DNA from 3 places in the Mucilaginibacter sp. AK015 genome. Region 3 is predicted to be linked to each of the others. Evidence: riboswitches for the same ligand, from Rfam matches in the RefSeq annotation. Region 3 holds a riboswitch; each other region holds the start of a gene.

What was found. Region 3 has a riboswitch for S-adenosylmethionine ahead of HDC91_RS09645 (peroxiredoxin). Riboswitches for the same ligand answer to the same signal wherever they lie in the genome.
Region 1: another riboswitch for S-adenosylmethionine. It lies ahead of metH (methionine synthase); the one in region 3 lies ahead of HDC91_RS09645 (peroxiredoxin).
Region 2: another riboswitch for S-adenosylmethionine. It lies ahead of HDC91_RS02505 (O-acetylhomoserine aminocarboxypropyltransferase/cysteine synthase family protein); the one in region 3 lies ahead of HDC91_RS09645 (peroxiredoxin).

The regions. Positions count from the first base shown of each region.
Region 1 is NZ_JACHCV010000004.1:120,758-124,974, forward strand. It holds gene metH (methionine synthase) at 1-2,395, opposite strand, end outside; SAM riboswitch class I at 2,526-2,637, opposite strand; gene HDC91_RS15460 (Bax inhibitor-1/YccA family protein) at 3,111-3,851, opposite strand; gene HDC91_RS15465 (hypothetical protein) at 3,945-4,217, opposite strand, start outside.
Region 2 is NZ_JACHCV010000001.1:586,943-591,159, forward strand. It holds gene mqnE (aminofutalosine synthase MqnE) at 1-104, opposite strand, end outside; gene HDC91_RS02500 (PLP-dependent aspartate aminotransferase family protein) at 290-1,405, shown strand; SAM riboswitch class I at 1,569-1,681, shown strand; gene HDC91_RS02505 (O-acetylhomoserine aminocarboxypropyltransferase/cysteine synthase family protein) at 1,917-3,230, shown strand; gene metX (homoserine O-acetyltransferase) at 3,328-4,217, shown strand, end outside.
Region 3 is NZ_JACHCV010000002.1:111,524-115,740, forward strand. It holds partial or broken gene HDC91_RS09635 (DUF5996 family protein) at 1-831, opposite strand, end outside; tRNA gene HDC91_RS09640 (tRNA-Cys) at 1,042-1,112, opposite strand; gene HDC91_RS09645 (peroxiredoxin) at 1,128-1,763, opposite strand; SAM riboswitch class I at 1,908-2,025, opposite strand; gene HDC91_RS09650 (SulP family inorganic anion transporter) at 2,139-3,686, opposite strand; gene HDC91_RS09655 (glycoside hydrolase family 2 TIM barrel-domain containing protein) at 3,736-4,217, opposite strand, start outside.

The DNA of each region.
Region 1 (4,217 bases), on a different contig from region 3:
CCGGTACCATTACCCCAAGATCTATCACCTCGAAGTTGTTACAGGCCAATACCACGCCTACTATATTTTTACCAATATCGTGCACATCGCCTTTTACGGTGGCCATTAATACCTTGCCAGCATTAGCACGACTGCCGCTGCTATCCTCACCGGCATCAATAACGCGTTGTTTCTCCTGTTCGATAAAGGGGAGTAAATATGCCACCGCCTTTTTCATTACCCGGGCCGATTTTACCACCTGCGGCAAAAACATTTTACCGGCGCCAAACAGGTCGCCTACTACGTTCATGCCATCCATCAGCGGGCCTTCAATAACCTCTAAGGGCTTGGCAAATTTCTGGCGCGCTTCTTCTACATCATCATCCAGGTACTCGATAATGCCTTTTACCAGCGCGTGCGACAGGCGCTGTTCTACCGTCCCCTTGCGCCATTCTTCGTCGCGCACCACTTCTTTACCTTTGCTTTTAATGGTATCGGCAAACTCAACCAAACGCTCGGTGGCATCTTCGCGGCGGTTTAGTAAAACGTCTTCCACAAGCTCAAGCAGGTCTTTTGGTATCTCCTCGTAAACTTCCAGCATCCCGGCGTTTACGATACCCATATCCAGCCCGGCTTTTATGGCATGGTACAGGAACGCCGAGTGCATTGCTTCGCGTACCACGTTATTGCCCCGGAACGAGAACGATATGTTACTTACCCCACCGCTAACCTTGGCCAGCGGCAGGTTTTGTTTTATCCAGCGGGTAGCCTCAATAAAATCTACTGCATAGTTGTTATGCTCTTCCAGCCCGGTTGCTACGGTTAAAATATTGGGATCGAAGATGATATCCTGGGGTGGAAAACCAACCTCATCAACCAGAATACGGTAACTGCGTTCGCAAATCTCTTTACGGCGTTCCAGCGAATCGGCCTGCCCCGTTTCATCAAAGGCCATTACTACTGTGGCAGCGCCGTAGCTTAATATTTTGCGGGCATATTCTTTAAATTTCTCTTCGCCTTCTTTCAGCGAGATAGAGTTGACGATACCTTTGCCCTGCAGGCATTTAAGCCCGGCCTCGATAACCGACCATTTGGAGGAATCGATCATGATGGGCAGTTTGGCAATATCCGGTTCACTGGCAACCAGGTTCAGGAATTTTACCATCACAGCTTCCGAGTCGATCATCCCCTCGTCCATGTTGATATCGATCACCTGTGCGCCGCCTTCTACCTGCTGCAGGGCAACGCTCAGGGCGGCCTCATAATCTTCGGCAAGGATAAGTTTAGAAAATTTTGGCGACCCGGTAATATTGGTACGCTCGCCAATATTTACAAAGTTTGTTTCGGGCGTAAGGGTAACGGCTTCCAGCCCGCTTAGGCGCAGGTAGGGCTTAATTTCGGGTATCTGCCTTGGCGGATATTTAGCGGCCTTATCGGCAATACATTTAATATGCTCGGGCGTGGTGCCACAGCAGCCGCCTACTATATTTACCAGGCCTGCCTTCATAAAATCATCAACCTGGTGAGCGGTTTCGTGCGGGGTCTCGTCATAAGCGCCAAATTCGTTTGGCAGGCCCGCGTTGGGGTAGGCGGAGATGAACACACCCGCCTTTTCAGACAGCTCCTCTAAGTGGGGCCGCATCTCGCGGGCGCCCAAAGCACAGTTTAACCCTACCGATAAGAGGTGGGCGTGACTGATAGAGTTCCAAAATGCCTCTACCGTTTGCCCTGATAAGGTACGGCCTGATGCGTCTGTAATGGTACCCGATATCATGATGCCGCCGGTTTCCCTAAAGGCAGGGTAATCTTTACCGGCTGCCTTGCATTCACTTTTATACCTGTCGATGGCGAACAGTGCTGCCTTGGCGTTCAGGGTATCAAATATGGTTTCAACCAGTAACAGGTCCGAGCCGCCATCAACCAAACCCCGTACCTGGGCGTAATAAGCCTCGGCCAGGTCGTCAAAGGTAACGGCGCGGTAACCCGGGTCGTTCACATCCGGCGACAGCGATGCGGTACGGTTTGTGGGACCTACGGCTCCGGCTACAAAGCGCGGTTTTGAAAGGTCGCGTTTGGTGTATTCGTTGGCTACTTCACGCGCAATGCGGGCACCCTCGTAACTCAGTTCATAATCAAGTTCCTCGAGGTGATAATCGGCCAGCGATATGCGTTGTGTGCTAAAAGTATTTGTTTCGATGATGTCTGCACCCGCCTCCAGGTACTCGGCATGGATAGCTTTGATCACATCCGGCCGGGTGATGTTCAGCAGGTCGTTATTGCCTTTCAGATCGGATGGGTGGTCGCGAAAACGCTCCCCGCGAAAATCCTGCTCGGTGAGCTCGTACCGCTGTATCATGGTACCCATAGCTCCGTCAATAACCAGAATGCGCTTTTGTAACTCTCTTCTAATATCCATTTGTTGAGATGTGAGACAGGAGAATTTGAGATTTGAGAAAAAAAGCATAGCTAAGGCTATCTCATATCTCACGTCTAAAATCTCATATCTATTCCAGCTTACTCGAAAAGTCGGGTGTTAAATTGACTTTCACTTATCTGTCCCCGGTTATTCTTTTAACCGGAGTAGAATGTAGCACCTTGTTAAGTAACAGGTTGCTAAGACATCGCAGGGTCTAATCCCTCCGTCTTTCTCCATAAGCGGTACAAATATGAGTAATAATGTTGTAAAGTGCAAGCGTATAAATTACACGAAGTTTGGCTGAAGCCAAAATGATTTGTCTGGCTATCCGTTGGCTAAAGCCAACGGCAATGATTCCATTTTCAAACTGTACCGTTTGTACCGTATGCGGGACAAAGCAACGCTACCCGTTGAATAAAGCAAACGGCATGATTCGATTTTCAACCGTACTGTTTGAGGGGCAAAACAAGTTATATTTTAAGCCGGGTTCATTGCCGCCCGATTTATGGGGCGAACGAAAGCGGCCGTGATTCATTTCAATTGTGCGATTTGTACTATATGCGGGACAAAGCAAGTTCTATTTAAGCAGGGTTTATTGCCGTTCCATTTATGGGACGGATAACACTCAGGTCTTCATGGCTTAGCCAAAACCTTTGAACCAAAAAAGCCGCCTGCTGATAGCAAACGGCTTTCAATTTTTATTTATGATATCCGATTATCTTCTGTTGCCGAAAATGCGCAACAACCACAGGAACAAGTTAACGAAATTCATATACAGCGTTAACGCACCCATAATTGCCAGTTTTTTGCCATCCGCGTCTCCATATTCTATACCGGCGCCAATCCTTTTTAACCTTTGTACATTAAAGGCAGTTAAGCCAACAAATATCGCAACCATTATGTAGCTGATAAGTAAATCAAAGCTACTGCTACGGAATAAAAAAACATTCAGAACCGTAGCAATTATACCGCCAATAAGCAGCATGATCAGGATAGAACCAAATTTTGTAAGGTCCTGCTGAGTAGTATAACCGCCGATAGCCATAACTCCAAACACTACGGCTGCTGTTATGAAGGATGATGCTATAGTTCCAAAAGAATATAAGTAAAATATATAGCTAATGCTAATACCCATAACAGCCGAAAATGCTACAAACATTACAACGGTTGATATTAAACTCATTTTTTCAAAACGACCTCTTAAAATTAATATAAAAATTAGCGGCGCAAACATAGTAACGATACCTAAAATGTTGTTCTGCCCGGTTTCCGGGTCGCGCAGCATGGCTGACAGCTGCGGTATAAAAGCAAACAGGTATGTGCATGCAGATGATATGCCCAAAGCAACAAACATCCACACAAATACATTAGCAATGAACTTGCGGGATGCTTCAGGGTTTTCTACGTAACTTACGTTATCGTAAACGTATTCAAAATTATCGGTTTTGGTTTCCATGTATTTCAGAAATTATTTGTACGAATATAATAAAAACGATGTAATGATTGAAAAAGTTGTACCTGTTAAAAAGGTTACAATTGGCTGTGAATTCTAACTTAATCTTTTAGTTAACTGCTCTTCTACTTTTTTAAACATTTGCAGCGGCTTCAATGCCCTCCAGTGAAGGTCATCAAGCTGACCGCCAAAATTGATGTAATAATCAATGTTGCTGTGTTTAAACTCGGATATCACATGGTCGCGGAAGTTTATGCCGGCTATCCAGCCATCTTCAACCTCCTGGAACCACTCTTCGTAATAGCTGTCGTCAGAGAAGTGAAAGTTAAGCACGTTCTCACCTATCAGTATAAATTTGTTTATGCCCTG
Region 2 (4,217 bases), on a different contig from region 3:
AAAGTGATGCGCTGGTTATGAAGTACCTTCTCGGCAATGTTCTTAAGCTCGGGTAAAAGTTGGGGGTTATCCAGCAATACCCTGAAGTTTTCTGATACTTCCATTTAGAAAAATATTTGAGCAAATGTAGCAATTTGCATTAGTTTTAAAACGTACCTACTAATTTGGAACGTGTTTAAACACGCAAGTATGACAATGATGTTACAGTAGGAAAATGTAGAACCATTTTGCATCGGCCGCTATTGATAACTGAATTTTCTTGGTTAATTTGGCGACATTATTCCCTGTTATGAAAATAGAAACTATCGCCATCCACGCCGGTAACCACACCGATGCCTCATCCAAAGCTGTTGTACAACCAATCGTAATGTCGACCACGTTTGAGCGTGATGAAGATGGCGGATTTTCATCGGGTTATCAATACAGCCGTTCGGCAAACCCTAACCGTGCATCGTTAGAAAATGTATTGGCACAGTTAGAAGGCGGCGCTGAAGCGGCGGCATTTTCATCAGGTAATGCGGCGGGTATGTCGGTATTTCAATCGCTTGAGCCGGGCACACACATCATTTGCCCCGACGATATGTATCACGGACTGCGCAACCAGCTTAAAACGTTGTTTGAGGGCATTTTGGATTTTGATTTTATTGATGTGAATGACGAGGATGCGTTAAACGCCCATATTAAACCCAATACCGGTGTAATATGGATAGAAACGCCGTCTAATCCGCTGCTGAAAATTACTGACATCAAAAAGGTAGTTGCTATTGCACGCGGGCATAATATTAAGGTGGTTTGCGATAATACCTTTGCCACCCCACTGTGCCAGCAGCCGCTCGCATTGGGTGCCGACCTGGTGATGCACTCTTCCACTAAGTATTTTGGCGGTCACAGCGATTTAATGGGCGGGGCGCTTATTACTGCTCAGAAAAACCACTGGTGGGAAAAGATCCAAAATGTACAAACTATGGGCGGCGCGGTACCCTCGCCTATGGACTGTTACTACCTGGTACGCAGCATCAAAACCCTGCCTTACCGTGTAAAGGGGCATGTGCATAATGCCTTGCTTTTAGCGGAATTTTTAGAGAAACACCCCGCCGTTGAAAGCGTGATGTATCCCGGTTTGCCATCGCACCCGCAGTATGATATTGTAAAAGCGCAGATGAGTTATCCCGGTGCCATGATGTCATTCACCCTTAAAGGAGGCGAAGACAAAGCAAAAAAAGTGGTGAACGCGCTAAAGATCTTTACCCAGGCCACCAGCCTTGGTGGCGTTGAAAGCCTGATAGAACATCGTGCATCTGTTGAAGGCCCTGATACCAAAACTCCTTTTAACCTGTTAAGGGTATCGGTTGGGTTAGAGCATATTGATGACCTGATAGAGGATCTGGAACAGGCAATGGCATAAATTTAAAATTCAGGCCATTATCTTGGTTCCTAAAGAACGCCGTCTTATTGACAAATGACAATTAAATTAAAATTTAATTTGGAACTTAAATCCTTATTGACCTATATTTGAAACATTATTTGGTAGCGATACCAATCGATCAATTTTCCCTCACACGGATTTTGATTTATAAAGAAGCGGCGAGAGATCAGGCTCGATGAACCGCTGGCAACCCTACAAGGTGTAGAAGGTGCCAATTCCTGTCCCGGAAAATATGTTACCCGGGGGATATAAATTAATAGTCATGAATAGTCTGATTTATTTAGCACAACAAAACACATCGCAAACCCAAACGGGTGTTTCTTCTGTATACAACCTTTCTGCAGGCTGTATTTGTATGTGTTGCTGCTGCTGTTGATGCAGTACACGTTCCCTTTTTCTGTTTCCCGAAAAAACACGTGATGCCCGCTTAGGATAGCTTTATCCTGTCATAATTGTAATATTTCATCAATATCCCTTAAATCTACAGAACATGTCTAATTTAAAATTCGAAACACTGCAACTGCACGCCGGTCAGGAAGTTGATGCTGTAACAGGCTCGCGCGCGGTACCCTTATATCAAACTGCTTCATACGTTTTCAATAATGCCGAGCACGGCGCAAACCTGTTCGCGCTAAAAGAGTTCGGTAATATCTATACCCGTATCATGAACCCTACTACCGATGTTTTTGAAAAGCGCATTGCAGCCCTTGAGGGCGGCATCGCAGCTTTGGCAACAGCATCGGGCCAGGCGGCTCAGTTTATCGCACTGAATAATATCCTGCAGGCTGGCGATAACTTTGTCACCTCTCCTTTCTTGTATGGAGGTACTTACAACCAGTTTAAGGTGGCGTTTAAGCGCCTGGGTATCGAGGTGCGGTTTGCCCAGGACGATACCGCCGAAAATATTGAAAAACATATCGATGGTAAAACTAAAGCCATCTATACCGAAACTATTGGAAACCCCGGTTTCAGCATTCCCGATTTTGAAAAGCTGGCGGCCTTAGCCAAAAAGCACGATCTGCCGCTGATAGTAGATAACACTTTCGCCGCCGGCGGATACCTGTTTCGCCCGTTGCAGCATGGCGCGCATGTGGTTGTAGAATCTACCACCAAGTGGATAAACGGCCATGGTACCAGTATTGGCGGCGCTATTATAGATGGCGGCACATATAACTGGGGCAACGGCAAATTCCCGCAGTTTACCGAGCCAAGCGAGGGTTATCACGGGTTAATTTTTAACGATGTATTTGGCATTAACGGCCCGTTTGGCAATATCAATTTCATTATCCGCGCCCGTGTGGAAGGTCTGAGAGATTTTGGGCCTGCGCAGTCGCCGTTTAACTCGTGGCTTAATATACAGGGCTTAGAAACCTTGTCGCTGCGTGTACAGCGCCATGTTGATAACGCCCTTGAACTGGCCAAATGGCTGGAGCAGCACCCGCAGGTGGCATCTGTTAATTATCCGGGGCTGGAGTCCTCTCCCTATCATATCCTTGCAAAAAAATACCTGAAAAATGGTTTTGGCGCGGTGCTTACTTTCGAAATAAAGGGCGGTAAGGAAGCAGCTAACCAGGTGATAGATAATTTAAAGCTGGTGAGCCACCTGGCCAATATGGGCGATGCTAAAACATTGATCATTCAGCCATCGGCAACCACGCACCAGCAGCTTAGCGACGCGGAACAAGTGTCGGCAGGGGTAACTCCTGCGCAGTTGCGGGTAGCAGTTGGCATTGAACATATAGATGATATCAAGGCTGATTTTGAACAGGCATTTGCCAAAGTACAACAACCGGAATTAGTTTAATTTTTTCAAGAATTTTTTAGTTTTTTTTAGTTTTTTAAGTGATGTTATCAGGGAGCGGTTGTTCAGGCAACTGCTCCCGAAATAACGAAAGTAACAAATGAGCACACAAAGTTTTACCTATACCGGAACGTTTGAACTGGAATCCGGCCAGAAGCTACAGGGACTTGAGATCGGCTTTAATACCTATGGAAACCTCAATAAAAACCGGGATAATGTAGTGTGGGTATGCCATGCCCTCACTGCAAATTCCGATGTTTTTGACTGGTGGAAAGGCCTTTTCGGCCCCAATGACCACTTTAATCCCGAGGATCATTTTATTGTTTGCGCCAATGTTTTGGGATCGCCTTATGGCACCGTTAATCCGTTAAGTATTAACCCCGCTACAGGGCAGCCTTATTACCTGGCATTCCCGGAGTTTACGATCAGGGACATTGTTAAGGCGCATAAGATACTTGCAGACCATCTGGAAATTGAGCATATCGAAATACTATTGGGCGGATCATTAGGCGGCCAGCAGGCTATCGAGTGGAGCATAATTGAGCCCGAACGTATTAAAAACCTGATACTGATAGCAACCAATGCACTCCACTCACCCTGGGGTATTGCCTTTAACGAGTCGCAACGCCTGGCCATTAGTGCCGATCGTACCTTTTACGCCGGATCGCCTGACGGCGGCAGTAAAGGGTTAAAGGCCGCGCGAAGCATTGCACTACTATCCTATCGCAGCTATAAAACCTATGCTATCACTCAACAGGAAGATAGCGATACCGTTACCGATAATTTTAAAGCATCAACCTATCAGAACTACCAGGGGCAAAAGCTGGTGAACCGCTTTAATGCTTACAGCTACTGGTACCTGTCAAAAGCGATGGACTCGCACAATGTTGGCCGTGGCAGGCATGGCATAGATAAAGCGCTTAGCCTGATCAAGGCACGCACGCTGATTATCGGTATCAAATCTGATGTGTTGTTCCCTATAGAGGAACA
Region 3 (4,217 bases):
TATTTTCGGGGTTGGCGGCTTGCTGTACCATTTCGTACATTAAAAAATATTCGCCCATTTCCTGGCTGTAAAAGGCTTCGGGTGGGCTCACCTGCTGCTTGCCGTAATCTTCAGGAGTTGGGTAACAATAGGCGTAGAACGCCGGCTGCGGAAACGCCTCGCTGCCCGGCCAAAACCCGCATGAGCTAACCTCGTGCGAGTATGCTTCCTGCATTACATCATCGGGCATGTTGGGCGCGCCGCCGGGGTGTTTGGGCGCCGGCCGGCCGCTGAAACGGGTAACTGCCAGGTCGAACGCGCCCCAAAAGAAATGTACCGGGCTGCATTTGCCCAAAAAGCCTGCCCTGAAATCAGTAAAAACATTGTGTATCCTGATGAGCGCCTGCCACAGGTTGTGCATCACATCGCTGTCGTAAGTACATGGCTTTTGGTTTTCGGCGAAGGGTATGGCCGGGTCAACCTCATTAGGCGCGGCATAAATTTCCACTTCAATACCCGCCAACCTCAGGTTAGCCATAACTCGTTGTAGAAAGCGGCTATGGTTTCGGCGCCTAATGCCGATGAGATATTTTCGCCCGTACTGGTGGTGATATGCAGTTGATGCTTTATAAAATCAAGGTCTATCTGGAACACCCCGCCGCCGTAGGGTATGCTGCCTGTTGTTAAGCCTGTAGCGCTTACATACAGCGTAACCTGCCACGAGTGGTTTATCCACGGCATTTTTTTGAGGCGCACCTTGCCTATCATTTGTGTCCACATGTGTACCGTGGCAAGGGTGTCCTTCAGGTAATGATAATCGAGTTTTGGCCAGGGGTGAGTGGTAGTGTTCATACGTAAAGATACAATGAAATGGGGGAATTTTTTATGTAGTGTGTTAGTTTACTCACCAAGCGACACTTCGTGCGTGGCCCTTTCTGCTACGCAAAGAGGGTGAAAAATTAGAGAGTGGCCAAGCCTGGCGATGACCGGGCAGTAACCAAAAAAGGCGATGGACTCCTCAGCCCACCGCCCCGTCATTATAGTCAGTCAGTATAGTTTCAGACGTCGCGGGTAGATTCGAACTACCGTTAAAGGTTTTGCAGACCCACACCTATCCTCTCGGCCACGCGACTTTATCTTTCAGCCAGTTATTTATTGGGCTGGGGCGTTGTACGCAAATACGGTTTTACCTCTTTAAACCCTTTAGGGAATTTAGCCGGGATATCTTCTGTTTTGATTGATGGAAGCACCACAACATCTTCGCCGTCTTTCCAATCGGCAGGGGTAGCAACGCTGTGGTAAGCGGTTAACTGCAGGCTATCTATCACCCTCAATATCTCCTGGAAATTTCTGCCGGTTGATGCCGGGTAGCTGATGATCAGTTTTATCTTTTTATCGGGGCCGATAATAAATAACGAGCGCACGGTTGCTGTTAGCGAAGCATTAGGATGTATCATGTCGTAAGCTTGCGATATCTCGCGGGTTTCATCGCCTATGATCGGGAACGTAACTTCAACATCCTGGGTCTCATTGATGTCTTTTATCCACCCCTTGTGCGATTCTACATTATCGGTGCTTAAGGCTACTACTTTTACATTACGCTTTGCAAACTCGTCTTTGAGCGCTGCGGTTTTGCCCAGTTCAGTGGTGCAAACGGGGGTATAATCAGCCGGGTGCGAGAAAAGCACACCCCAGCTATCGCCCAGGTATTCGTAAAAATCTATTTCTCCTTGTGATGTTTGTGCTTTAAAATTTGGGGCGTCGTCGCCAATTCGTAAACTCATGTCTTTTTAAATTTTAAGTTGATATAAAAATATACAGCCATTAATGCTATGCTAATAGTTACAAAACTTATACAGGAAATTTGAAGGGATGCCGGCAGATGCAAGAGCATGTTTTGGATGCAAAACATGGTGGTCTTTTAAATCAGCTTATCTGTCTCCGACGCTATGCGGCGAAGCAGGAATTAGCACCTTACACAAGCTAAAAGCTGTACAGGTTGCTAAGACATCATAGGGCCTTTCCCTCTGTCTTTCTGGATAAGTATATATTTAAAGAACGATTACATTACAAAAGTAATTATAAATTCTATAATTCCTATAGACTTTATAATTTATTTTTAACATCTGTTTTAAACAGCTAAATTTCAGGAAGATAATCTATATATTATAACTCTTTTCTGTTGCTACCCAGTAATGCGGGTCTTCCATAATATTTACATCAATAACATCAGCGGCATTTTTTAGCAAAGCGATGCAATCTTTACTCAGATGCTTTAAATGGAGTTTTTTGCCTGCCTTACGATATCGCTCTGTTAATTTGTTAAGGGCTTGGATACCCGACATATCGGCAACGCGACTGTCTTTAAAGTCTATAATCACTTCGTCAGGATCGCCGGAGATGTCAAACTTTTCAGAAAACGCCGTTACCGATCCAAAAAATAACGGGCCGTAAATTTCGTAATGTTTGGCGCCATTACCGTCTACATATTTACGGGCGCGGATGCGTTTTGCACTTTCCCAGGCAAATACCAGGGCCGATATAATAACGCCTATCAACACAGCCAATGCAAGGTTGTGCAGCAGTATAGTTATAACAGCAACTAATATCCCCACAAATACATCCTGTTTGGGCATTTTATTAAATATCCTGAAGCTTATCCATTCAAAAGTACCAAATGCCACCATGATCATCACACCGGTAAGGGCGGCCATTGGCAGTTTGCCTATAACAGGCGCCCCAAAAAGTATAATCAATAAAATAGTTAGCGATGCTATTATACCCGATAACCTTGCCCTGGCGCCTGCTGATAAGTTTACCAGGGTTTGCGCTATCATGGGGCAGCCGCCCATCCCAAAAAAGAAACCATTTAAAATATTGGCGCTTCCCTGGGCTATACATTCGCGGTTGCCGTTGCCCCTTGTTGCGGTCATTTCATCAACCAGGTTTAAGGTAAGCAGGCCCTCTGTTAAGCCTACAGCCGCCATAATTAAAGCATAAGGGAAAATAATGTTGAGTGTGTGCAGGCTTAAAGGTATGGCAGGAATATGAAAAGGCGGGAAGCCACCGCTGACAGATGCAATATCGCTTACTGTTTTTGTGTGGATACCAAAACCCAGCACCAAAACAAATACAACAATAATTGCCACCAGCGACGATGGTACCGCCCTGGTAATTTTTGGGAAAAGCACCACAATAGCTATGGTTAACGCCACAAGGCCGCCCATAATTAACAATGGAGCGCCGCTAAGCCAGGCCGGCTGCCCGTTAACCACCGTTTTAAATTGTTGTAGCTGCGCCATAAAAATGATCACCGCCAGGCCGTTTACAAAACCATACATAACAGGTTGCGGCACCAGCCGGATAAGCTTTGCCAGTTTAAACACCCCAATAGCGATCTGGATAATGCCTGCTAATGCCACTGCGGCAAATACATATTCTATCCCGTTGGCCTTCATTAATGCTATCAGCACTACAACCGTGGCCCCTGCCCCGCCCGAAACGAGCCCCGGCCTTCCGCCGAATATAGCGGTAACAAGCCCCATTATAAAAGCGGCATACAAACCTACCAATGGCGGGAAGCCCGCCAGTATGGCGAACGACAATGATTCGGGCATCATGGTCATGGCAACAGTAAGGCCGGCCAGTATTTCGGTTTTATAGTTAACCTTTTGTGTAAAATCGAATAATTTAAAGCTCGCCTTCATGGCCGCAAAGCTATAAAAATGCCTGCAACATACCGGGCGTATTGCTGTTCTACTTTCCGTTTAGTTTTTTTATCAGCTCCACTTCTTCGGCCCTGTAAGGTGTGCCATCCTTCCGGAATATATCGTGGAACCACTCTTTAGGTTCACTGCCATCAGGAATTGGGTTATCCCAGGCGTAAATGGTATTGGTTTTACCCATTACAAAACCCCAATTAAGTGCGCCCACGTTCTCTTTTTTGAGCATAGGCATTACATTGGCAAATTTGCTTCCGCGGGTGCGGGCCATATATTCGGTACAGATAAGCGGTTTGCCGTGGCTTTTTAATAGTTGTATAGTTTTTAGGTGTGAGGCTTCGTCGGTATAATCGTGGTAAGTAATAATATCCGAGTTAAGGGCCTGGTAGGCATTCAATTTTTCAAAACTCCAATCCCATAAACCAGCGGATACAGGCTGATCGGGGTTTACCGCCCGTGCCCAGGTAAATACTTTGTTAAGCAATGCAAGCGAGGCATCCTTTTTACCGGAATTGC